One region of the Mesorhizobium sp. B2-8-9 genome, then DNA from elsewhere that is predicted to be linked to it. Evidence: predicted binding sites of a transcription regulator. Region 1 holds the regulator's gene; the other holds the start of a gene.
What was found. Region 1 encodes LexA, which represses DNA repair genes until DNA is damaged. Its sites were predicted from a motif close to TGTTCNNNNTGTGTTCNG; they were not measured.
Positions count from the first base shown of each region.

Region 2: a site for LexA is predicted at 7,111-7,128, ahead of FJ423_RS05115 (UvrD-helicase domain-containing protein). Genes of this name have one in related genera too.

Region 1 covers NZ_VFTQ01000006.1:152,115-163,230, forward strand. Annotated here, with positions in the region: gene gltX (glutamate--tRNA ligase) at 1-1,412, opposite strand, end outside; gene FJ423_RS10120 (ComEC/Rec2 family competence protein) at 1,515-3,980, shown strand; gene lexA (transcriptional repressor LexA) at 4,018-4,752, opposite strand; gene kynU (kynureninase) at 5,185-6,432, shown strand; gene FJ423_RS10135 (alpha/beta hydrolase) at 6,480-7,310, shown strand; gene glp (gephyrin-like molybdotransferase Glp) at 7,358-8,563, opposite strand; gene moaC (cyclic pyranopterin monophosphate synthase MoaC) at 8,563-9,042, opposite strand; gene trpC (indole-3-glycerol phosphate synthase TrpC) at 9,045-9,857, opposite strand; gene trpD (anthranilate phosphoribosyltransferase) at 9,863-10,873, opposite strand; gene FJ423_RS10160 (peptidylprolyl isomerase) at 10,870-11,116, opposite strand, start outside.
Region 2 covers NZ_VFTQ01000003.1:155,007-166,122, forward strand. Annotated here, with positions in the region: gene FJ423_RS05090 (Gfo/Idh/MocA family oxidoreductase) at 1-483, shown strand, start outside; gene FJ423_RS05095 (sugar phosphate isomerase/epimerase) at 480-1,388, shown strand; gene FJ423_RS05100 (substrate-binding domain-containing protein) at 1,491-2,498, shown strand; gene FJ423_RS05105 (ATP-binding cassette domain-containing protein) at 2,575-3,366, shown strand; gene FJ423_RS05110 (ABC transporter permease) at 3,363-4,421, shown strand; gene FJ423_RS05115 (UvrD-helicase domain-containing protein) at 4,431-7,070, opposite strand; gene FJ423_RS05120 (glucose/quinate/shikimate family membrane-bound PQQ-dependent dehydrogenase) at 7,253-9,565, shown strand; gene FJ423_RS05130 (hypothetical protein) at 10,682-11,116, opposite strand, start outside.

The DNA.
Region 1 (11,116 bases):
TCTCCAATGCGCGCAAGGCTTTCCTCGCGGCCCAGCACGGCAAGCACATCGAACACGCCTGGCGAGGTGGTGCGGCCGGTCAGCGCGGCTCTCAGGGGCTGCGCCACGGCGCCCAGCTTGTGCCCGCCGGCCTGCGCGAAGTCGCGGATCGAAGCCTCGGCCGAGGCGGCGTTCCAGTCGCCCTGAACAGAAGACAATGCGCCATGCGCGCCGCGCAGAATCGCGCGCGCATCCGCGTTGAGCAAGCCCGCCGCCTTCTCGTCCAGCGGCAACGGCCGCTCGACGAACAGGAACGCCGCGCCGTCGACCAGTTCCACAAGCGTCTTTGCCCGCTCCTTGAGGCCGGGCATGGCGGCAAGCAGTTGCGCCTTGCGCCGGTCATCGAGCTTTGCCGCGAGCGCCGGGCCGCCTTCGAGATAAGGCAAGGTGGCGACGAAGATGTCGAACAGCGCCCGGTCGTCCATCTTGCGCATATGGACGCCGTTCAGCGCCTCGAGCTTGGCGAAGTCGAAGCGGGCCGCGCCCTTGTTGACGTCGCCGATGTCGAACCAGGCGATCATGTCCTTAATCGACATCACCTCGTCGTCGCCATGGCTCCAGCCGAGCCTGGCCAGATAGTTGAGCAGAGCCTCGGGCAGGTAGCCCATGGCGCGATATGCCTCGACGCCGAGCGCGCCGTGCCGCTTCGACAGCTTGGCGCCGTCGGCGCCGTGGATCAGCGGGATGTGCGACATCGACGGCACGTCCCAGCCCATGGCGTTGTAGATCACCGTCTGGCGCGCGGCATTGGTCAGGTGATCGTCGCCGCGGATGATGTGGGTGACGCCCATGTCGTGATCGTCGACGACGACGGCATGCATGTAGGTCGGGACGCCATCGGAACGCAGGATGATGAAGTCGTCGAGATCCTTGTTGGGGAAGCGCACCTCGCCCTGCACGCGGTCGTTGACGATCGTCACGCCCTCGGTCGGCGCCTTGATGCGGATCGCGCCCTTGACGCCTGCCGGCGCCTCGGAGGGGCCGCGGTCGCGCCAATGGCCGTTGTAACGCGGCGGCAGGCCCTTGGCACGTGCGGCCTCGCGCATCGCCTCCAGCTCCGCCGGCGTCTCGTAGCTGTAATAGGCCTTGCCCATGCGCACGAGCTCCTCCGCCACCTCGCGGTGACGCGGCGCACGCTCGAACTGCGAGACGGCTTCGCCATCCCACGAGAGGCCAAGCCAGGTCAGCCCGTCGAGAATGGCAGCCGTGGCGGCTTCGGTGGAGCGCTCGCGATCGGTATCCTCGATGCGCAGCAGCATCGTGCCGCCGGTGTGCTTAGCATAGAGCCAGTTGAACAGCGCCGTGCGCGCTCCGCCGATATGCAGGTAGCCTGTAGGCGAGGGGGCAAAACGGGTGACGACCTTGTCGGACATGGAACTCTCGAGGAAGCGCTGAAAAATGCATGTTTCGCGCAGACTTCCACGCGACCGGCGTTCATGTAGCATAGGCGGTCTGGGGCGCAAGGGGCAGACCCGATGGCTGGACGTGGCCGGGGCGCGGAGGAGAGCGGGGAAACGACAGCAGGCGTCAGCGAACGCCTGATGTTCGCTCATGCCGTGCCCGAAGAGGGAACGCCGCTTTCGCTTCAGGCGCCGCGTCCGCCAGCCGGGCTTCTGCCAACTGGCGGCGGCACGTTACCGCCAGCATCGCCGACAGCCAATGTCGGCCGGATCCGCAGACAGCTTGGCCGCGTTTCGCTTCCTGCTCTGCGCCGAAGCGTTGCGGTCGCCGCCACCACCGAGCTCGACCGCGGCGTCGGCTTTCTGCTGGTGCCGGTGTTCCTGGCAGCCGGCGTGATCTGTTACTTCTCGCTGAGCGCCGAGCCGGACCTCTACAGGCCGCTCGCGGCGGTCGCCCTGATGGCGGTCTGCGCGGCGGTCTCGCGTTCCCGGCACAGAACGCACCTTGTCTTCATGGCGGCGTTTTTCTGCGCCTTGGGCTTTCTCGCGGCCAAGGTGGAGACCTGGCGGATGGCGACCCCGATGCTGGGTTCCGAAATCCAGACACGGCTGACGGGCCGCCTCGTCACCGCCGAGGCGATGGCCAACGGCCGTGTCCGGCTCACCATAGATCTGATATCCACGGAGCGTCCGAAGCTGCGCTACGCGCCGGACCGCATCAGGCTGTCGGCGCGCAGGATCCCGTCCGGCATGTCGGCCGGGTCGATGCTGACCGGCTATGCCAAGCTGCTGCCGCCGACAGGTCCTGTTCGGCCGGACAGCTACGACTTTTCCTTCGACAGCTATTTTGCCGGCATAGGCGCCAGCGGCTTTTTCCTGGGCGATCCGAAACTTGTCGCGCCGACCCCGAGTGCGCCAACGGAGGTGCCGTTTGGCGCGCGCGTGGCATCGGCCATAGAAAATGCTCGCGAGGGGATTGCCGACCACATCAGGAGCAGCATCGGCGGTTCCGAGGGCGAGATCGCGGCGGCGCTGATCGTCGGCGTTCGTGCTGGCATTCCGGAAGCCATCAATGAGTCGATGCGGCGGACCGGCATCTACCACATCATTTCGATCTCCGGCCTGCATATGGCGCTGGTCGCCGGCACGATCATGGTGCTTTTGCGCGGCGCCTTCGCGCTGTTTCCGGACTTCTCGTCGCGCCGGCCGGTGAAGAAATATGCCGCTGGCATCGCGCTGGCGTCGATCGCCGCCTATCTCGTGATCTCCGGCATCGTGGTGGCGGCCGAGCGAAGCTTCATCATGCTTGGCGTGATGCTGGTCGCCGTGCTTTTCGACCGCGCGGCGCTGACCATGCGCAACCTGGCGATCTCTGCCATCGCCGTCATCCTGGTCTCGCCGCATGAAGTGGTCGGCCCGAGCTTCCAGATGTCCTTCGCCGCCACCGCCGCCCTGGTCGGCGCCTATGCCGGCTTTGCCGACTATCGCGCCGGCAAAACGACCGCGCCGCCGGCAAAGCGTTCGTTTCTCGGGTTCTTATCGCGAAAACTGGCGATTGGAGCGGGTGGCGCCGCCGTGACGTCGCTCATCGCGGGCAGCGCAACATTGTTGTTTGCCATCTGGCACTTCCAGCGGGTGTCGCCGCTCAGCCTGCTGGCCAATCTGGCGGTCATGCCGATCGTCTCATTGGTCGTCATGCCGTTCGCCGTGCTGAGCGCGCTGGCCATGCCCTTCGGCTTAGACGGTCCCTTCCTCTTTGTCATGGGCAAAGGCCTGACGGCGATGATCGCCATTTCGGCATGGATTTCCGAGCGCTCACCGGTCGACGCCGTGGGGCTGATCTCGATCCAGTCGGTGCTGCTGGCGACGGTCGCGCTGGTCATCGCGACCATGGCTACCACTTGGCTGAGGCTTGCCGCCGTACCTTTCGCGCTCGCTGCGCTGCTGGCCATTCCGCACGTCCGCACACCGGACGTACTTATCTCGGAGGATGCGCATCTGGTGGCGATGCCGATCGGCGGCGGCGAGCTTGCCGTCAACCGCGAACGCTCCAACGAGTTCACCACCGACAACTGGAAACGGGCGCTGAAAGCCGAGGAGATCGTGCCGCCAGAAAGGTTCGCCAAAGATACGCTGGACATTGCCGATCCCGTCGAGCTGCCGCCCGGCTCGCCCTTCTATTGCAGCGGCGATCTCTGCATCGGTCGGCATCCTTCCGGCGCGATCGTCGCGCTCGCCGAGACCCGCGACACCGCCCGGCCGGCCTGCGGCTTCGCCGACCTCATCGTCATCAACGACGCCACGGCCTATAACCCGTGCCGCGATCCGCGTGTGCTCGTCGTCACCAAGCGGCAGCTGGCGCGCGACGGCAGCGCCGCCGTTTTCTTCGATCCGCAATCGGCAACCGCGCGGCCAACCGTCCGCTACGCGGTCGTAGAACCATACCGACCCTGGCACGAGCAGCGGAAATACACGCGCGAGGCGAGGGGACTGGCGCCCTATAAGCAGCCGGAGAAACCAGCCGCCGCACCGGGCCAATAGATTGTCGTTCGGGCGAAGAAGGCCGGGGCAGTTCTGCTCAGTAGCGGCGGATAAGTCCCACGAGCTTGCCCTGAACCTTGACCCGGTCCGGTCCAAAGATCCGGGTCTCATAGGCCGGGTTGGCGGCCTCGAGCGCGATCGAGGCACCCTTGCGGCGGAAACGCTTAAGCGTCGCCTCCTCATCGTCGACCAGCGCCACCACGATCTCGCCCGGGCTTGCGGTGTTGGCATTGCGGATGATGACGGTGTCGCCGTCGAAGATGCCGGCCTCGATCATCGAGTCGCCCTTGACCTCCAACGCGTAATGCTCGCCGCCCATGATCATGTCCGGCGGCACCGAGATCGAATGCGTCTGGTGCTGGATGGCGTCAATCGGCACGCCGGCGGCGATGCGGCCCATCACCGGAATGGATACGGCCGCCGCGGCCTCGTCGTCATTGCTTGGCGTCGGGGTGCGCGATGGCGTCGTCGGCTTGACCTGGCGACTGAGATTGCCTTGGCCGCCCTGGATGATGCTCGGCGAAAACTTCTTCGCGGCATTCAGGCCAGGCGCGATCGAGTCGGGTAGGCGCAGCACTTCCAGCGCGCGCGCCCGGTTCGGCAGCCGGCGAATGAAGCCACGTTCCTCCAGCGCAGTGATCAGCCGGTGGATGCCGGACTTGGAGGCAAGGTCGAGCGCCTCCTTCATCTCATCGAATGATGGAGGAATCCCGCTCTCCTTCAGGCGTTCATGGATGAACATCAGGAGTTCATGTTGTTTGCGCGTCAGCATCGGCGGCCCCCACGGGTTCTGAAACCAGAATCAGAAAAACAAACCCAGAACAAACACTATCTGTTCCAGTTGTGTTCCGCAACCGTTTAAAGTTTAGTGAATTTGTTAAGGCTGCCGAAACAATGTCGCATCCGGTGACGGCCGGCTGCCCCTCCTGGGGCAGCGGCATTGATTTCGCTCGATTTTGGAGTTCCCCTTACGCTGAAATACAACCCGCCACGATCACGAAGCCGTGGTTGGGATCACGTCGGCTCTACCGTAAGCGCGTGGCACCGTGAACGAAACGAACCCAAAATGCCAACCTTGGCGAAGTTCCGATCCGCAGTCTTCGCCGTCTATGGACCAGCTAACGTAGGACCAAAGGTTCTTGCCCTGTCGCCGACGGTGGTGAGACAACCCCCTTGGCCAGATCGAAATGGAGGCGGCAGCACAATGAGGGGAATTCCTGATCTCGCCGAAGTCGAGGCGATGGATGCCGCGGATCCGCTGCGCGCCATGCGCGATCGCTTCGTCTTGCCGGAAGACGTCATATACCTCGACGGCAATTCGCTGGGCGCTGCTTCGGTAGACGCCTTCAGCGAGATCGAGACTGCCGCGAGGCAGGAATGGGCGCGGGATCTCATCCGCGCCTGGAACACCGCCGGCTGGTTCGATATGCCCATCGAGCTGGGTGACCAGCTAGGACGGCTGATCGGCGCGAAACCCGGCCAGACGGTCGTTTGCGACACGACTTCGATCAACATCTACAAGGTCCTGCATGCGGCACTTGCAATGCGGCCCGAGCGTTCGGTGATCGTTGCCGAGGGCGACAGCTTTCCGACCGACCTCTACATGGCGGAAAGCGTCGCATCGACGCGGCTCGGCACGGTGCTGCGGCTCGAAGGCACCGATGCCCCGACGATTGAGGAACTGGTTGACGATCGCGTCGCGGTCATCTTGGTCAACCACGTCAACTACAAATCCGGCCGGCTGCGCGACATGGCGGCGCTCACCCGTAAGGCTCATGAAGCCGGCGCGCTGATCGCGTGGGACCTCTGCCACACGGCGGGTGCGCTGCCGGTGGATCTCGACGGCTCTAATGCCGATTTCGCCATTGGCTGCACCTACAAGTATCTCAATGGCGGGCCGGGCTCGCCAGCCTTCATCTACGCCGCGAGCCGCCATCACCGCGACATTCGCCAGCCGCTCAGCGGCTGGTGGGGCCATGCCCGGCCTTTCGCGTTCGAGCAGGGCTACGCCGCGGGCACGGGCATCCGGCGGTTCCTGTGCGGAACGCAACCGGTGCTGTCGATGCGCGCGCTGAAAGGGGCGCTGGATATGTGGAACGATGTCGACATCAGGGCCGTGCGGAGAAAAAGCGTCGCGCTGACGGACCTGTTCATCCGGCTTGTCGAAGCCAAATGCGGCGGCTTCGGTCTTGAGCTGGAGAGTCCACGCAACGGCGCCGAGCGCGGCAGCCAGGTGTCGTTCGCCCATCCGCATGGCTACCAGGTGATGCGTGCGTTGATCGAGCGCGGCGTGATCGGCGATTTCCGCGCGCCATCCACCATTCGTTTCGGCTTCACGCCGCTCTATGTCGGCTACCGCGATGTCTGGAATGCGGTCGAGGTGCTGCAGGAAATCCTGCGCACTGGCATCTGGCAAGACGCGCGCTTTGCCATCAAAACAACCGTTACCTGACTTTGAATCGGCGATGCCGAACAAATGACCTGATCGAGGAGACACCGTTGCTGGGACATCGTATTGCCGACTGGGATGACGCCTATGCAAATGGCGCCAATATCGCGGGCGGCGACCGCTGGCCGGCTGCGTGGGATCGGCCGGCGCGGGCGTTTCGCGAAAGGCTGCTGTCAGAGGGCAGGGCGCGGCTCGATGTTGTCTACGGCGAAGCGCCGCGCAATCGCTTCGACCTGTTTCTCCCGTCTGCGGCGCCAAGGGGGCTCGTCGTGTTCATCCACGGCGGCTACTGGATGGAGTCGGACAAGAGCTCCTGGTCGCATCTGGCTGGAGGCGCGCTCGGCCGCGGCTTTGCCGTCGCCATGCCCTCCTACACGCTGTGCCCGCAGACCAGGATCGGCGGCATAGTCGGCGAGGTCGCTGCAGCGATCGAGAAGACGGCGGCCATGGTCGATGGTCCGCTGATGCTGACCGGGCACTCGGCCGGCGGGCATCTCGCCAGCCGGATGGTGACCACGGCCTCACCGCTATCATCCGATGTGGCGCGGCGCATACGCCAAGTGGTTTCGATTTCAGGCCTGCACGACCTTCGGCCGCTGATGTTCACAGCGCTGAACGAGACCCTGAACATCGACGAGCCGGAAGCGCGGAGCGAAAGCCCGGCATTGTTGCGGCCTCGACAGGGAGCCTGCATCACCTGCTGGGCCGGCGGCGGCGAGCGTTCGGAATTCCTGCGTCAGAGCGCGTTGCTCGCCAACATCTGGACCGGGCTCGGCGCCTCCACCCGTTCAGTGGTCGAGCCGGACCGGCATCATTTCAACGTTGTCGATGGCCTCGCCGACCGGGATCATCCCCTGACCCGTACGTTGGTGGACGAATAAGGTTACGATCGACTTCGTCGACGTATCAGGATCGACTTCGTCGAAGCCTAGCGCAGCATGAGCACGCTGCATTCGGCGCCGGCTTCCGCCGCCGGCGCAAAGGGCTCGCGCACGATCAGGCCGTTGGCGTCGGCGAGCATCCGCAGCATCGAGGAGTCCTGGATTCCGAAAGGCGTCGCGACGAAGGTGCCGGCGTCCTCGCGCACGACCGCGCGCACGTAATCCTGCCTGAGATCGTTGGCCCGGATCGCAGTGCCAAGCCGAGCCGTTCGCACGTCCTGCCGATGATCGCGGCCGCCGAGCCGCGCAAGCAGCGGCTTCAGGAAGAGTTGCGAGCAGACAATGCTTGCCACCGGATTGCCGGGCAGGCCGATGCAGCGGATATTGCCAAGCCGGCCAAACATCAGCGGTTTGCCGGGGCGCATGGCGATTTTCCAGAAATCGAGCTGCATGCCTTCGCCGGTCAGCACGTTATGGACGAGGTCGTGGTCGCCGACCGAGGCGCCGCCGAGCGTGACGACGACATCGGCGTCCGCCTCGACCGCTTTCCGGACCAGCGCGGCAATCGCCTCCTGGCGGTCGGCGGCGATGCCGAGATCGAGCGCGAGCGCGCCGACCGACTGGGCGGCGGCGGCAACGCCGTAGGCATTCGACGAAATGATCTGGTCAGGGCCGAGCGCGCTGCCAGGCGGCAGCAATTCGTCGCCGGTGGCGATGATCGCGACCAGCGGCCGGCGCACGACGTTCAGGGCTGGGTGGTTGGCCGAGGCCGCCAGCGAAAGGGCCGCTGCATCGAGCACGCGGCCCTTTTCGAGCAGCACGTCGCCCTGGCCGAAGTCGAGCCCGCGGCGGCGCACATTACGTCCTTCCGCGGTCGGCTCGGTCAGCTCGATCCTGCCATTGCCGAGGTCGCGGACGTTTTCCTGGATGACGACCGTGTCGGCGCCCTCCGGCAACGGCGCCCCGGTGAAGATGCGCACGGCCTGGCCTTCCCCGACGGTTCCGGAGAAACCGCGCCCGGCAGGCGCCATGCCGATGACCTCGAGTAGCGCCGGCGCCGAGGCGACATCGCAGAAGCGCGCGGCATAGCCGTCCATCGCGGAGGCATCGAAAGGTGGCTGCGTGCGCAGCGCGACCACCGGCTCGGCCAGCACGCGGCCCGCCGCGTCAGCCAGCGGAACGCGCTCGCCCGGCAGAGCCGTCACGCCGTCCAGCAGGCGTTCGAGCGCCTCGGTGACCGGAAGCAAGGCCATTATGAACCTGCCTTGTAGTCGCCTGATTTGCCGCCGGTCTTCTCGACCAGCCGGACGCCGGAAATCACCATCCCGCGGTCCGCTGCCTTGGCCATGTCGTAGATGGTGAGGCAGGCGACTGAAGCGGCGGTCAGCGCCTCCATCTCCACGCCCGTCTTGCCGGTGACGCGGGCGAGCGCGGTGACCTTGAGACCTGGCAAGGAATGGTCCGGCTCGATCTCGACGCCAACTTTGGTCAGAAGCAGCGGATGGCAGAGCGGGATCAGTTCGTGCGTCTTCTTTGCGGCCATGATGCCGGCGATACGGGCAGTCCCCAATACGTCGCCTTTCTTGGCGTCGCCGGCCAGGATCATCTCCAGCGTTTCCGGCTGCATGGAGACGAACCCTTCAGCGACTGCCGTGCGCGTCGTCTCGGCCTTGTCGCCGACATCGACCATGTTGGCTTCGCCCTTGGCGCCAAGATGAGTAAGGGAGGCCATCCTCAAACGGCCTCGGCACGCGCCTTGCCGGTGAGCAGCAGTTGCGTGGCGGCGGCCACGTCGGCCTGCCGCATCAGGCTCTCGCCGACCAGGAAGGTGCCGATCTTGCTCTTCTCCAGCCGGCGGCAGTCCTGATGTGTGAAGATGCCGCTTTCGCTGACCAGCAGCCGATCCGCCGGCACCATGGCCGCCAGCCGCTCCGAAACGTCGAGGCTGGTTTCAAAGGTTCTGAGATCGCGGTTGTTGATGCCGATCAGCCTCGACGAAAGGCGAAGCGCGCGTTGCATTTCCTTTTCGTCATGCACCTCGACCAGAGCGTCCATGCCGAGCTCGAAGGCAGTCGCTTCAAGATCCCTGGCAAGCGCGTCGTCGACGCTCGCCATGATGATCAGGATCGCGTCGGCGCCCCAGGCGCGTGCTTCGTAGACCTGGTAGGGATCGAACAGGAAATCCTTGCGCAGAGCCGGCAGGCGCACCGCTGCCCGAGCGGCTGTCAGGAATTCGGGAGCGCCCTGGAAAGACGGGGCGTCGGTAAGCACCGAAAGGCAGGCGGCGCCACCTTTCTGGTAGGCCTGTGCCAATGACGGCGGATCGAAATCGGCCCGGATCAGGCCCCTGGAAGGGCTGGCCTTCTTGATCTCGGCGATCAAAGCGAAGCCGCCGTCTCGGCGCTTGGCTTCCAGCGCGGCAAGGAAGCCGCGCGGCGGCTCGGCGTCCCCGGCCTTCGTCTTGATCTCGGCGAACGACACGGCGAGCTTCGCCGCGGCGATCTCTTCACGCTTGTAGGCTTCGATCTTGCGCAGGATATCGGACAAGGGGTCTATCCGTTCGAAATCTCGATGAGCTTGTCGAGCACCGCAAGCGCGCGGCCGCTGTCGATCGCTTGCGCCGCCGCCGCGATGCCGTCGGCCAGCGTCGTCACCTTGCCGGCCACAACCAGCCCGGCGCCGGCATTCATCAGCACCGTATCGCGATAGGCGCCGGCGGCTCCGCCAAGCATATCCCGCAATTCCTTGGCGTTGTAGGCCGCGTCGCCGCCGCGCAGCTCTTCCTTTGTGTGCCGCTTCAAGCCAACGGCTTCCGGCGTCAAGGTGAAGCTGCGAATCTCGCCGCCGGCGAGCTCCGCCACCTGGGTCTCGCCGGTGGTGGTGATCTCGTCATAGCCGTCGCCATGGACGACCCAGGCGTGATCGGCGCCCAGCGCCTTGAGCGTCTCGGCCACGGGCATGATCCACTCCGGCAGGAAGACGCCGACCATCTGGCGGCTGACGCCGGCAGGGTTCGACAGCGGTCCGAGCAGGTTGAAGATGGTGCGCGTGCCGAGCTCGACGCGGGTCGGTCCGACATGCTTCATCGCCGGATGATGCGCCGGCGCGAACATGAAGCCGACGCCGACCTCATGGATGCAGCGTCCGATCGTCTCCGGCGGGATGTCTATTCTGACGCCCAGCGCCGTCAGCACATCGGCGGAGCCGGTCAGCGAGGACAGGCCGCGATTGCCATGCTTGGCGACCGGCACGCCGGCCGCGGCAATGACGAAGGCCGAAGCGGTCGAGATGTTGACCGAATGCGAATTGTCGCCGCCGGTGCCGACGATGTCGATGGCGCCTTGCGGCGCCTCGACGCGCAGCATCTTGGCGCGCATCGTGGCGACCGCGCCGGAAATCTCGCCCACCGTCTCGCCGCGCACGCGCAGCGCCATCAGGAAGCCGCCGATCTGGCCGGGCGTCGCGTCGCCCGACATGATGATGTCGAACGCCTCGCGCGCTTCCTCGAAGGAAAGCGCGGTGCCCGTGGCGACCTTGGCTATGTGTGTCTTGAGAGCGCTCATCGTGTCTGTGCTTGCGAAACCGCGTTCGGATCGATGCGAACGTCATATTGCGACTGCAACTGCGCCACGAGCTGGTCGAGCAGATCGTCGGACATGCCGGCACCGAAGGATTTCTGCGCGTCGTCCGGCACCGCGCTGCCATCGGCGCCCGCCGGCTCGAAGACCTCGGCGACCTTGAACAGGATCTGGCCGTCGCCGGTGGGCGAGGGGATCAAACCGGTACCGCCTTCGCCGACGCCGAAC
Region 2 (11,116 bases), on a different contig from region 1:
TACATGGTCGCCGGCGAGCCGGCCAGCGTCTATTGCCAGGAATGGGAACCCGTGAATTCCTGGTATCGGCAGGGGTCGTCGGCCAGCGCCGTCTTCGACCTCGGCGGCGGCAAGATCTTCACCTATGCCGGCTCCTGGTGCGCCGACGGTTTCCGCACGAGTTGGGAGGGAAGCTGGCGTATCGTCGCCGAGCGCGGCAGCCTCTTGTGGGATGGCCACGACGGGCTGAAGGCGGAGGTGATTGCGTCCGGCCGCGACGGGATCATCGACAAGACCCAGCCCATCGAAGTGCCGCCGCTCGATCCCGCCGACCGCGTCGACGGCCATCTCGGCATCATCCGGGATTTCATGCACGCGATCGAGACCGGCGCCGAGCCGGAGACGCGCGGCGCCGACAACATCAAAAGCCTGGCCATGGTCTTCGGCGCCATCGAGAGCGCCGAGAGCGGGCGGCGCGTGACAATCGCCAAGGAAGCACAATGACGGCAAACCCGCTTCTCGATATCAGGATCGGCACCATGGTGCGGGCCAATCTCGAAGATCCGGCCGCATACGTCAGACAGATCCTGCCGCTCGGCTTCGAGAGCATCCAGCCCTTCTTCTGGCAGACGCTGGGCGGCAAGGACCTGAAGCGCCTGGCGGGCGAGATCCGCGAGGCGATCGGCGATGCCGATGTGACCGTGTCCTCGATCGGGGTGTTCGGCAATCCGCTCGAGAATGGAGAGGTCGATCGCGGTGTGCTGGCGGCCTGGGAGACGGTGATCGATAATGCGCATCTGTTCGGCGCTTCGACGGTGAGCGGCTTCACCGGCCGCATCCGTGGCAAGAAGCTGACCGACAGCCTGCCGCGCTTCCGCGAGGTGTGGGGGCCGCTGGCCAAGCGTGCCGCCGACAAGGGCGTGCGCATCGCTTTCGAGAATTGCGCCATGGACGGCAACTGGGCGAGCGGCGATTGGAATATCGCGCATAATCCGGACGCCTGGGAGCTGATGTTCAACGAATTGCCAAACGACAATCTCGGGCTGGAATGGGAGCCCTGCCATCAGCTTGTGTACCTGATCGATCCGATTCCGCAGATCCGCAAATGGGCGCCGCGCATCTTCCATGTCCACGGCAAGGACGCGACGGTGCGCTGGGATGTCATCCGCGAGCATGGCGTGTTCGGCCGACTGCCCTTCGTACAGATGCGCACGCCGGGTTTCGGCGACAGCGACTGGACGCGGGTGATCAGCGAGTTGCGGCTGGCCGGCTACAAGGGCGCCATCGACATCGAGGGCTGGCACGATCCGGTCTATCGCGGCGACCTCGAGATCACCGGACAGGCGCGCGCGCTCGACTATCTGAAGCAATGCCGGGGAGGGAACAGCTACCTGCCCAATCCGGCTTGAGGCCAGATTCGATGTGAGGATTGGCCGGCGGGAGGAGCCGACCGAGGACGCAGATCAATTCGAAACCCTCCATCGGGAGGGATCTAAAAGGGAGGAACGTGCATGACGACCAGAAGGACTGTTCTGCGCTCGACCGTCGTGGCGGCTGCCACGGCGCTCTGCGCCTCGATCTCTGCCTTGCCGGCGCACGCGCTCGACGCGCAATGGTGCAAGGACGTACACATCCGCTTCTTCGTCGGTGGCGCCGAGGGCGACGCCTTCGGCACCATCGTCTATAATGGCGCCAAGCAGGCGGCGGCCGATCTCGGGCCGAAGGTCGACTACATCTTCTCGCAGTGGGACGTCGAGAAGATGGTGCAGCAATTGCGCGAGGCGGTCGCGGTCAAGCCGCAGGGCATCGCAATGATGGGCCATCCGGGCGATGCCGCGATCATGCCTTTGGCCGAACAGGCGCATAAGGACGGCATCAAGATGATGTACCAGAACGTGCCGGTGCCGAAGGTGGTGGCGGCGTTCGGCGGCGGCTATGTCGGCGCGCAGCAGGAGCAGCAGGGCCGCGCGCTCGGTGTCGAGGCGTTCAAGCTCGGCAAGCTCAAGGCCGGCGACAAGGCGATCATGATCGGCCCGTTCGAGAATGAAAGCCGCGGCGCACGCGAGCGCGGCACGGTGGCGGCGCTGAAGGAGGCGGGCGTCGAGGTGATCCAGCTCTCGTCGCCGCCGAGCGGCGAATGGGCGTCGGATCCCAACCTCGCCATTCCGGTGATCACCGCGGCGCTGCTCAACCACCCCGACGTCAAGGCGGTCGGCTATCCCGGCGGCCAGATGCTCGGCAATGTCGCGACCTATATGCAGGCGGCAGGCCGCAAGCCCGGCGACATCTTCAACTTCGGCTTCGACACCAGTCCGCAGATCGTCGAAGGCTTCAAGGGCGGCTGGGTGCAACTGACGGCCGACCAGCAGCCGTTCCTGCAGGGCTATCTGCCGATTCTCAGCCTCTGCCAGCAGGTGGTGCTGGGGCTGGCGCCGATGAATGTCGACACCGGCGCCGGCTTCGTCACGCCGCAGAACTACGAGATCGTCTCAGAGCTCGCCAAGCAGGCATTGCGTTGACCTCCCAAGCCGCCGGCCGGGATTATTGCCCGGCCGGCGAGATGACCGGCAGACAGACAATTCCAGCGAGGATCGCATGGGCGAACGCATCATCGAACTGCGCGACATCAAGAAATCCTATGGCCAGGTCTATGCGCTGGGCGGGGTCAACCTCAGCGTCGACCGCGGCGAGGTGGTCGGCCTTATCGGCGACAACGGCGCCGGCAAATCGACGCTGATCAAGATCCTGTCAGGCGTGGTCAAGCCGACCAGCGGCGAGATCCTGGTGCGCGACAAGCCGGTCACCGGGTGGAGCGCGGCGCGCTCGCGCGACGCCGGCATCGAGACGGTGTTCCAGGACCGCGCGCTGGCCGTGCAGCAGACCATCGTGCGCAACATCTTCATGGGTCGCGAGTTGACCAGCTTCATGGGCTGGCTGAAGGTCGACAAGGAGATCGAGGAGGCGAGCCGGCTGATGCGCGAGATCGGCTTCACCTCGAAAGTGTTCACGCCGCACTCGATCGTCGGCCAGCTTTCCGGCGGCGAACGCCAGGGCGTGGCGATCGCACGCGCCATCTACAAGCAGGCGGAACTGATCATCCTCGACGAGCCGACCACGGCCCTGTCGCTGACCGAGACCGCCAAGGTCTTCCATTTCGTGCGCCAGGTGCGGGCGAGCGGCCGCTCGATCCTGTTCATCGGGCACAACATCCACCATGTCTTCGACATCGCCGACCGCTTCGTCGTGCTCGACCGCGGCAAGGTGGCGCTCGCGGCCGACCGCAACGAGGTCAAGTCGGCAGAAGACCTCATCAACTTCATGGAAGACGTAGCACACCCCGGCGGATTGCCGGGACTGCACGAGGGCGCGGAGCAGGGAGCGCAATGAGCAAGGCCATGGAACCCGATCTGCAAACGCCTCTGGGAACGGCAAGCGGCAAGGCAGCCAAGGGACAGGCCAAGGAATGGAGCCATCCGTCCAATCACTGGCTGCGCGGCTTTGTCCTCGACAACCGCGCCTCGCTCGGCACGCTCGCCGTGTTCATAGTCATGATGGCGGTGTTCATCATCGCCAACCCCACCGTCTTCACAACCTGGTATCTCTACAGCTCCGTGCTGACGACGCTTCCCGTCGCGCTATTCGTGGTCGTGCCGCTGGTCTTCGTCGTCACCTGCGGCGAGATCGACCTGTCATTTCCGGCGACAATGGGCTTTGCCTCCTGGGTCTTCGCGCTGGTCGTGCAGGCCGGCTACGATCCGTTTATCGGCATCGCGGCGGCGCTCGTCACCGGCACGCTGCTCGGCTTCCTGGTCGGCTCGCTGGTCGTCTATGGCGGGCTGTCGTCGCTGATCGCCACGCTCGGCATGAACTTCCTGCTGCGCGGGCTGATCCAGATCATCAACGAAGGCAAGTCGACGGCGCTGACCGGCCTTGCCGACAGCTCGGCCTACAAGATCTTCTCCAGCCAGGTCTGGGGCATCCCGGTGCAGATATTCTGGGCTATCGCCTTCGTGGTGTTCTCGGCGCTGCTCTACAACCGGCATCGTTTCGGCGCGCAGGTGAAAGTGGTCGGCGACAATCCCGACAGCGCAAGACAGATGGGTATCGACGTCAAATGGGTCCGGGTGAAGGTGTTTGTCTTCGTCGGCATCGGCGCGGCGATCGCCGGCACCTTCTCGGTGATGATCAATTTCACCTGGTGGCCGACGGCAGGCGACGGCTATCTGCTGCCCGTGCTGGCTTCGGTGTTCGTCGGCGGCACGCCGACCTGGGGCGGCATCGGCACGGTGGTCGGCGGCGCCATCGGCGCGGTCACGGTGTCGTTCATCCAGACCGGCGTGGTGGCGGCGGGCCTGAGCGGCTTCTACGTGCAGTTCTTCAACGGGCTGATCATCATCCTGTCGCTGCTCGGCCATAAGTGGAACCAGGCAAGGTACAGGTGAGGAGGCCGGTCACACCGGCGCGACAAACCCGTCCAGCACGCGCTTCTGGCCGGCCTTGTCGAAATCGATGGTGAGCTTGTTGCCGTCGATGGCCGCGATGTTGCCGTTGCCGAATTTCTGGTGGAAGACGCGGTCGCCGACATTGAAGGCGGACGGCGTGTCGGCGACGGATTTGGCGACCAGCTCGCCCTCGATGGTGCGGCCCTTCACGCTGGTGCGGCCGGCGCCGTAGCCTGAATCGGTCTCGCCATAGCCGATACGCTCGACCTGGTGGCCGGAGCGCGTGCCCCAGTTGCGGTCGGTCGCCTCGGTGCGGTTCGCCTGCGCGCGCTGCCAGCCGGGCGTGGCATAGGTGTTGGAGAAGCTGCCTTGGTCCTTGGCGCCGATATTGTCGAAGCGCGAGGCGCCGTAGGGGTTCTGTCGTCCGCCGCCGCGGCCGGAAGCAAACGAGCCGCCGCCATAGGGGTTGCCGTAGCCGCCGTAGCTGTTGCCGCTGTCGGCGATATCGACATGGGTTTCCGGCAATTCGTCGACGAAGCGCGAGGGGATCGTCGATTGCCACAGGCCGTGAATCTGGCGGTTGGAGACGAACCAGATGTGCAGGTTCTTTTTCGCCCGCGTCAGGCCGACATAGGCGAGCCGGCGCTCTTCCTCGAGGCCGGAGCGTCCGCCTTCATCCAGCGCGCGCTGATGCGGGAACAGGCCTTCCTCCCAACCAGGCAGGAAGACGGTCTCGAATTCGAGGCCCTTGGCCGAATGCAGCGTCATGATCGAGACCGCATCTTGCGATTCGCCCTGCTCGGCCTCCATCACCAGCGCGACATGCTCGAGGAAGGAACGCAGCGATTCATACTCCTCCATGGAGCGGATCAGCTCCTTGAGGTTTTCCAGCCGCCCGGGCGAATCCGCCGAACGGTCGTTCTTCCACATGTCGGTGTAGCCGCTTTCCTCCAGGATGGTCTCGGCGAGTTCGGTGTGCGGGGTGCTTTCCAGCGCCTTCTGCCAGCGCTCGAAATTGGCCGCGACCTCACGCAATGCGGCGCGCGGCTTCGGCTTCAGCTCGTCGCTTTCGGCAAGCGTCGCGGCGGCTTCCAGCATCGGGATGCGCATCGCGCGCGCCGTGTCGTGGATCTGGCGGATGGTGGCTTCGCCCAACCCGCGCTTCGGCACGTTGACGATGCGCTCGAAGGCGAGGTCGTCGCCGCCATTGGCGACGACGCGGAAAAAGGCCAATGCATCGCGGATTTCCAAGCGCTCGTAGAAGCGCGGGCCGCCGATGACGCGGTAGTTCAGGCCGAGCGTGATGAAACGGTCTTCGAAGGCGCGCATCTGGAAGGAGGCGCGCACCAGGATCGCCATGTCGTTGAGATTATGCTTCTGGCGCTGATAGGCCTCGATGGCGTCGCCAATGGCGCGGGCCTCTTCCTCCGAGTCCCAGGCGGCGTGGACATGCACCTTGTCGTCCTCGGGGTCATCGCGGTCGGTGAACAGCGTCTTGCCGAAGCGGCCCTCATTGTGGGCGATGAGGTGGGAGGCGGCGCCCAATATATGCGCGGTGGAGCGATAGTTGCGTTCCAGCCGGATGATGGTGGCCCCGGGGAAATCCTTGTCGAAGCGCAGGATGTTGTCGACCTCGGCGCCGCGCCAGCCATAGATCGACTGGTCGTCGTCGCCGACGCAGCAGATGTTGACTTTGTTCTCGCTCACGGCCGCGCGCTCGCTTCGCTCGCTGGCCTCCGCGGGGGCGGCCTGGCCGGCCGACGCCCGGTCGGGCTTGCGGCCTTCGGCCGATGGGCTGCGCCCAGAATGCGGCCTCTGCGCCAACAGCCTTAGCCACATATACTGCGCGGTGTTGGTGTCCTGGTATTCGTCGACGAGGATGTATTTGAACTTGCGGTGGTAGTCCTTCAGCACGTCCGGATAGGCGCGGAAGATGCGGATCGGGTGATAGAGCAGGTCGCCGAAGTCGCAGGAATTCAGCGTCTGCAGCCGTTCCTGGTAGGCCTTGTAGAGCTGGCGGCCCTTGCCGTTGCCGAAGCTGCGCGCATCGCCTTCCGCGATTTCGTCGGGGCCAAGGCCCTTGTTCTTCCAGTTGTCGAGCATCTGGGCGAAGGTCTTGGCCGGCCAGCGCTTGTCGTCCAACCCTTCGGCCTGGATCAACTGCTTGATCAGCCGCACCACGTCGTCGGTGTCGAGAATGGTGAAGTCCGATTTCAGCCCGGCAAGCTCGGCGTGGCGCCGAAGCAGCTTCACGCCGATCGAGTGGAAGGTGCCGAGCCAAGGCATGCCCTCGACATTGCCTTCGCCGATCAGGATGCCGATGCGCTGCTTCATCTCGCGCGCGGCCTTGTTGGTGAAGGTGACGGCCAGGATCTGCGAGGGGAAGGCCCTGCCGGTGGCAAGGATGTGGGCAATGCGCGTGGTGAGCACCCGCGTCTTGCCTGTGCCCGCGCCGGCAAGCACCAGAACCGGGCCTTCGGTCGTCTCGACGGCGAGCCGCTGCTCCGGGTTCAGGCCCTTCAGATAATCGGGCGCGCTGTTCTGCCCGCTGCGGGCGGCCATGGCGCGCGCGGCTATGCCGGATGGGGCCGCAGCGGGCCGCGCATTCGGTTCATCGAAAAAAGGCATCTCTTCGGAAAAGCCCGACATCGCCCCCGAATGTAGTGATTCGGCAGCGAAAGACCAGAACTGTCTACGTTTTGTTCTAGTTTCGCGTGTCTGGCCCCAACTTGACAGCCGGAGCGGGTGAGGGAAAGCTGCCGGCAGGGCAGGGACGGCTCGCCGTCGCCTCAGAGCGGCCGCGAAGGCGCAACAGTCGAAGGAGCACCGTCTTGGCTGTCACCATCACCTCCCTCGTCCTCTTCCTCATCGGTCTCATTCTCGGCGGCGGCGGCATCTGGCTCATCGCGCTGGGCGGCAGTTGGTACTACCTGATCGCCGGCCTGATCTTCCTGATCACCGCCTGGCTGCTTTTCAGGCGCCGGTCGACTTCGCTCTGGCTCTACGCGCTGTTCGTGCTTGCCACTTTATGCTGGGCAGTGTGGGAAATCGGCTTCGACTGGTGGCAGCTCGGCCCGCGCGGCGGCGTCATCGTGCTCATCGCCTTGTGGCTTTTGACGCCGTGGGCAAGGCGGGGGCTGCGGGGGCCGGACGGACGCGCGCCGCTGATCCTGGCCGTGCTCGCCTCGCTCGCGGTCGCCGGTTATTCGATGACCGCCGATCCCATGGATATCGGCGGCACGCTGGGCACCGAAAAGGCGGCGACGGCCGCCAATCTCGGCGGCGACATCCCGGCCGGCGAGTGGCAGTTCTACGGCCGCACGCCCTTCGGCCAGCGCTATTCGCCGCTCGACCAGATCACGCCGGACAACGTCGCCAAGCTGCAGCCGGCCTGGACCTATCGCACCGGCGACGTGAAAGGCCCCGATGATATCGGCGAGACGACCTATCAGGTGACGCCGCTGAAGATCGGCGATGTGCTGTTCATTTGCACGCCGCATAATTTCGCCATCGCCATCGATGCCGCGAGCGGCAAGGAGAAGTGGCGCTACGATCCGAAGATCAAGCTCGACCCCAACCGCCAGCACCAGACCTGCCGCGGCGTGTCCTATTATGCCGATGCCAAGATCGCCGCCGGCCAGCCTTGCGCCGCGCGCATCTATCTGCCGACCTCCGACGCCCGGCTGATCGCGCTCGATGCCGCGAACGGGCAGGTGTGTCCGTCCTTCGCCGAGGCCGGCACGCTGAACCTGATGGCCAACATGCCCTATCCGAAGTCGGGCTATTACTATTCGACGTCGGCGCCACTGATCGTCGCCGGCAAGATCATCGTCGGCGGCGCTGTCAATGACAATTATTCGACCGAGGAACCGTCCGGCGTCATCCGCGCCTTCGACGCCGGCACCGGCGCGCTCCTATGGAATTGGGATTCCGGCAATCCGGACGTGACGACGCCGCTGCCCGCCGGGCAAACCTACACCCACAACTCGCCCAACATGTGGTCGACGGCGAGCGCCGACGAGAAGCTGGGACTGCTCTACGTTCCGCTCGGCAACCAGACGCCGGACCAGCTCGGCATGGGCCGCAGCGCCAATGTCGAGAAATTCTCCTCCTCGATCACCGCACTCGATCTCAACACCGGGCAATTGCGCTGGGTGCGGCAGACCGTGCATCACGATCTGTGGGACATGGACGTGCCGGCGCAGCCGTCTTTGATAGACATCACCACCGCGAACGGCGTCGTGCCGGCGCTGGTCGGGCCGACCAAGCAGGGCGATCTCTACGTGCTCGACCGGCGCACCGGCGAGCCGATCATTCCGGTGAAAGACGTGCCGGCGCCCCGCGGCGCGATCGAGGGCGATCATGCCTCGCCGACGCAGCCGGCCTCGGACCTGTCCTTCAATCCCAAGCCGCTGACCGGTGCGGATATGTGGGGCATCACCATGTTCGACCAGCTGGCGTGCCGGATCGAATTGAAGAAGCTGCGCTATGAGGGACGCTACACGCCGCCCTCGCTGCAGGGCTCGCTGATCTATCCCGGCAATTTCGGCGTCTTCAACTGGGGCGGCGTCGCGGTCGATCCGGTGCGGCAGGTGATGTTCGGCATGCCGACCTACCTCGCCTTCACCTCGAAGCTCATCCCGCGCGCGGATGTGCCGCCGCCGGGCGATACCAAGGGCAGCGAGCAGGGGCTGAACCGCAATGAAGGCGCGCCTTACGCGGTGGTGATGGGACCGTTCCTGTCGCCGCTCGGCATTCCCTGCCAGGCGCCGCCCTGGGGCTATGTCGCCGGCGTCGACCTCAAGACGGGAAACATCGCCTACAAGCACCGCAACGGCACTGTCTACGACATGACGCCGCTGCCTTTGCCGCTCAAGGTCGGCGTTCCCGGCATCGGCGGGCCGATGATCACGGCGGGCGGCGTCGCTTTCCTAGGCGCCGCGGTGGATGACTATCTGCGCGCCTACGACCTCACCACCGGCAGGCAGCTGTGGCGGGCGAGGCTGCCGGCGGGCGGCCAGTCGACGCCGATGACCTATACGGTGGCCGACGGCCGCCAGTTCGTCGTCATCGTCGCCGGCGGCCACGGCTCGGTCGGCACCAAGCCAGGCGATTACGTGATGGCCTACACGCTGCCGAAATAGGACAAGGCGAGGCCGGCCTGCTACGAAAGCAAGAAGCCGGCCAGCAGGACGGTCAGGAGAAGCGACGCGGGTACGGCGAGAAGCCAACGAGCCTCCAGGACACTGTTCCGATAGTCTTTCATTTTCTCGCTCCAACCTTTTAAGACGGCTCCAGCGCGTAACCCGCCAGCGCTGGAGCCTCTGCTTTGTGCTCAACCGCTGTAGCGGGAGCTTCCGGCAGTGGGTCAACGGAGGGTCGGTTGGTTCGTTCCTGGCGCAAGTCCCCAGTCGGGCTATCGGTTCCGACTGAAGTCGCACATCACAAGCATTGGTCCCAAGGACGAAACATATAGCCCACTATCTCATTGTGTCCCCGACTGGCGGACATGAGTCCCTTCATCGCCAGTTTATGGATGCCCGTCACCCCCAGGATGGCGGGCATCCGTAGGGGCGGGCAGGAGGTGGACGGTGTCGATTTCCAATGAGTTGCGGGACGTGAGCATCCGTTACGAGTGCCCTAGCTGCCACTCGCCGATCCATCAAAACCGGTTCATGGTTCAAGGCGGTAAGCATCTTCAGGTACGATGACTGCAAGACCAAATTGCGCCTTGGCTACTCGGCTAAGCTGGCCCTTTCCAAAGGCACTGCCAGTCGGCGTAGGTCGGGAGCTCTCGCCGACATTTTGGACAACGGTCGCGGCGGCATCGACGTTGATGACCTGATCGCACTGTCCTTTGTCACGTCGGATGAGCGTTAAGGAAAATACGAAATGGGACCGGAGGCGTCAGCGATAATGATTTTGCTTTCGTGCAGTCCGGGGTGGGCTTGTCGGCCGCTCGAAATCGCGCCTCAAATCTACTCCGCCGATGAATGCAGAGCGGCCTTGGCGGATCGTTTGGCTAAGTCCCCTGTCGGCGAAGTTATTGGCCGATGCAGGGAGGTTGACGCCACGGTTACCGATTCGCCGCCGCCTGGATATTCCGCCCTAACAGTCACCCGAGGCACAAAAACTACGAACTATCTTGTTCCCCATAAGGTGGACTAATCGATTTCGCCGGTGGGAGGCCTTCGGTCGCCAGAAAGCGGATCAGCTTTGCCGTCGAAAGGCCGAGCCGTTCAAAACCGGTTCGGAATGCTTCAAAGCCCGAGATGACCCCGCAAGCTGGGCACCTGATCCAGCACCTGGTTGGTCAGATCAGGGCCGGCGGCAACCTCGGCCTGCTTGATCAAGGTCTCGCCGGCCTGACGGATCTGCGCCATGTCGAGGCCGGACGCCTTGAGCGCGGCGATGCCGTTGATCAGCGCGCCGGCCTTTTCGCCGAGCACGCCGCCCAGCGCGCCCTGCAGCGACGACAGAAGTCCGCCGCCCGAATTGGCCGTCGCGCCGGCGGCCATCACGTCATATTTCTGGGCCAACTCACCGGCGCCGGGGATCTGGTCGAAGAAAGACGAAATGCTGGTGCCTTCAGCCTCATGCTCGAGCACGGAAAAAATGGTGCCGACAACCTTCTCGGTGGTCGGCTCGTCGAGGCCGGCCTTCGAGGAAACGGTGTTGATGATATCCTGGATGTT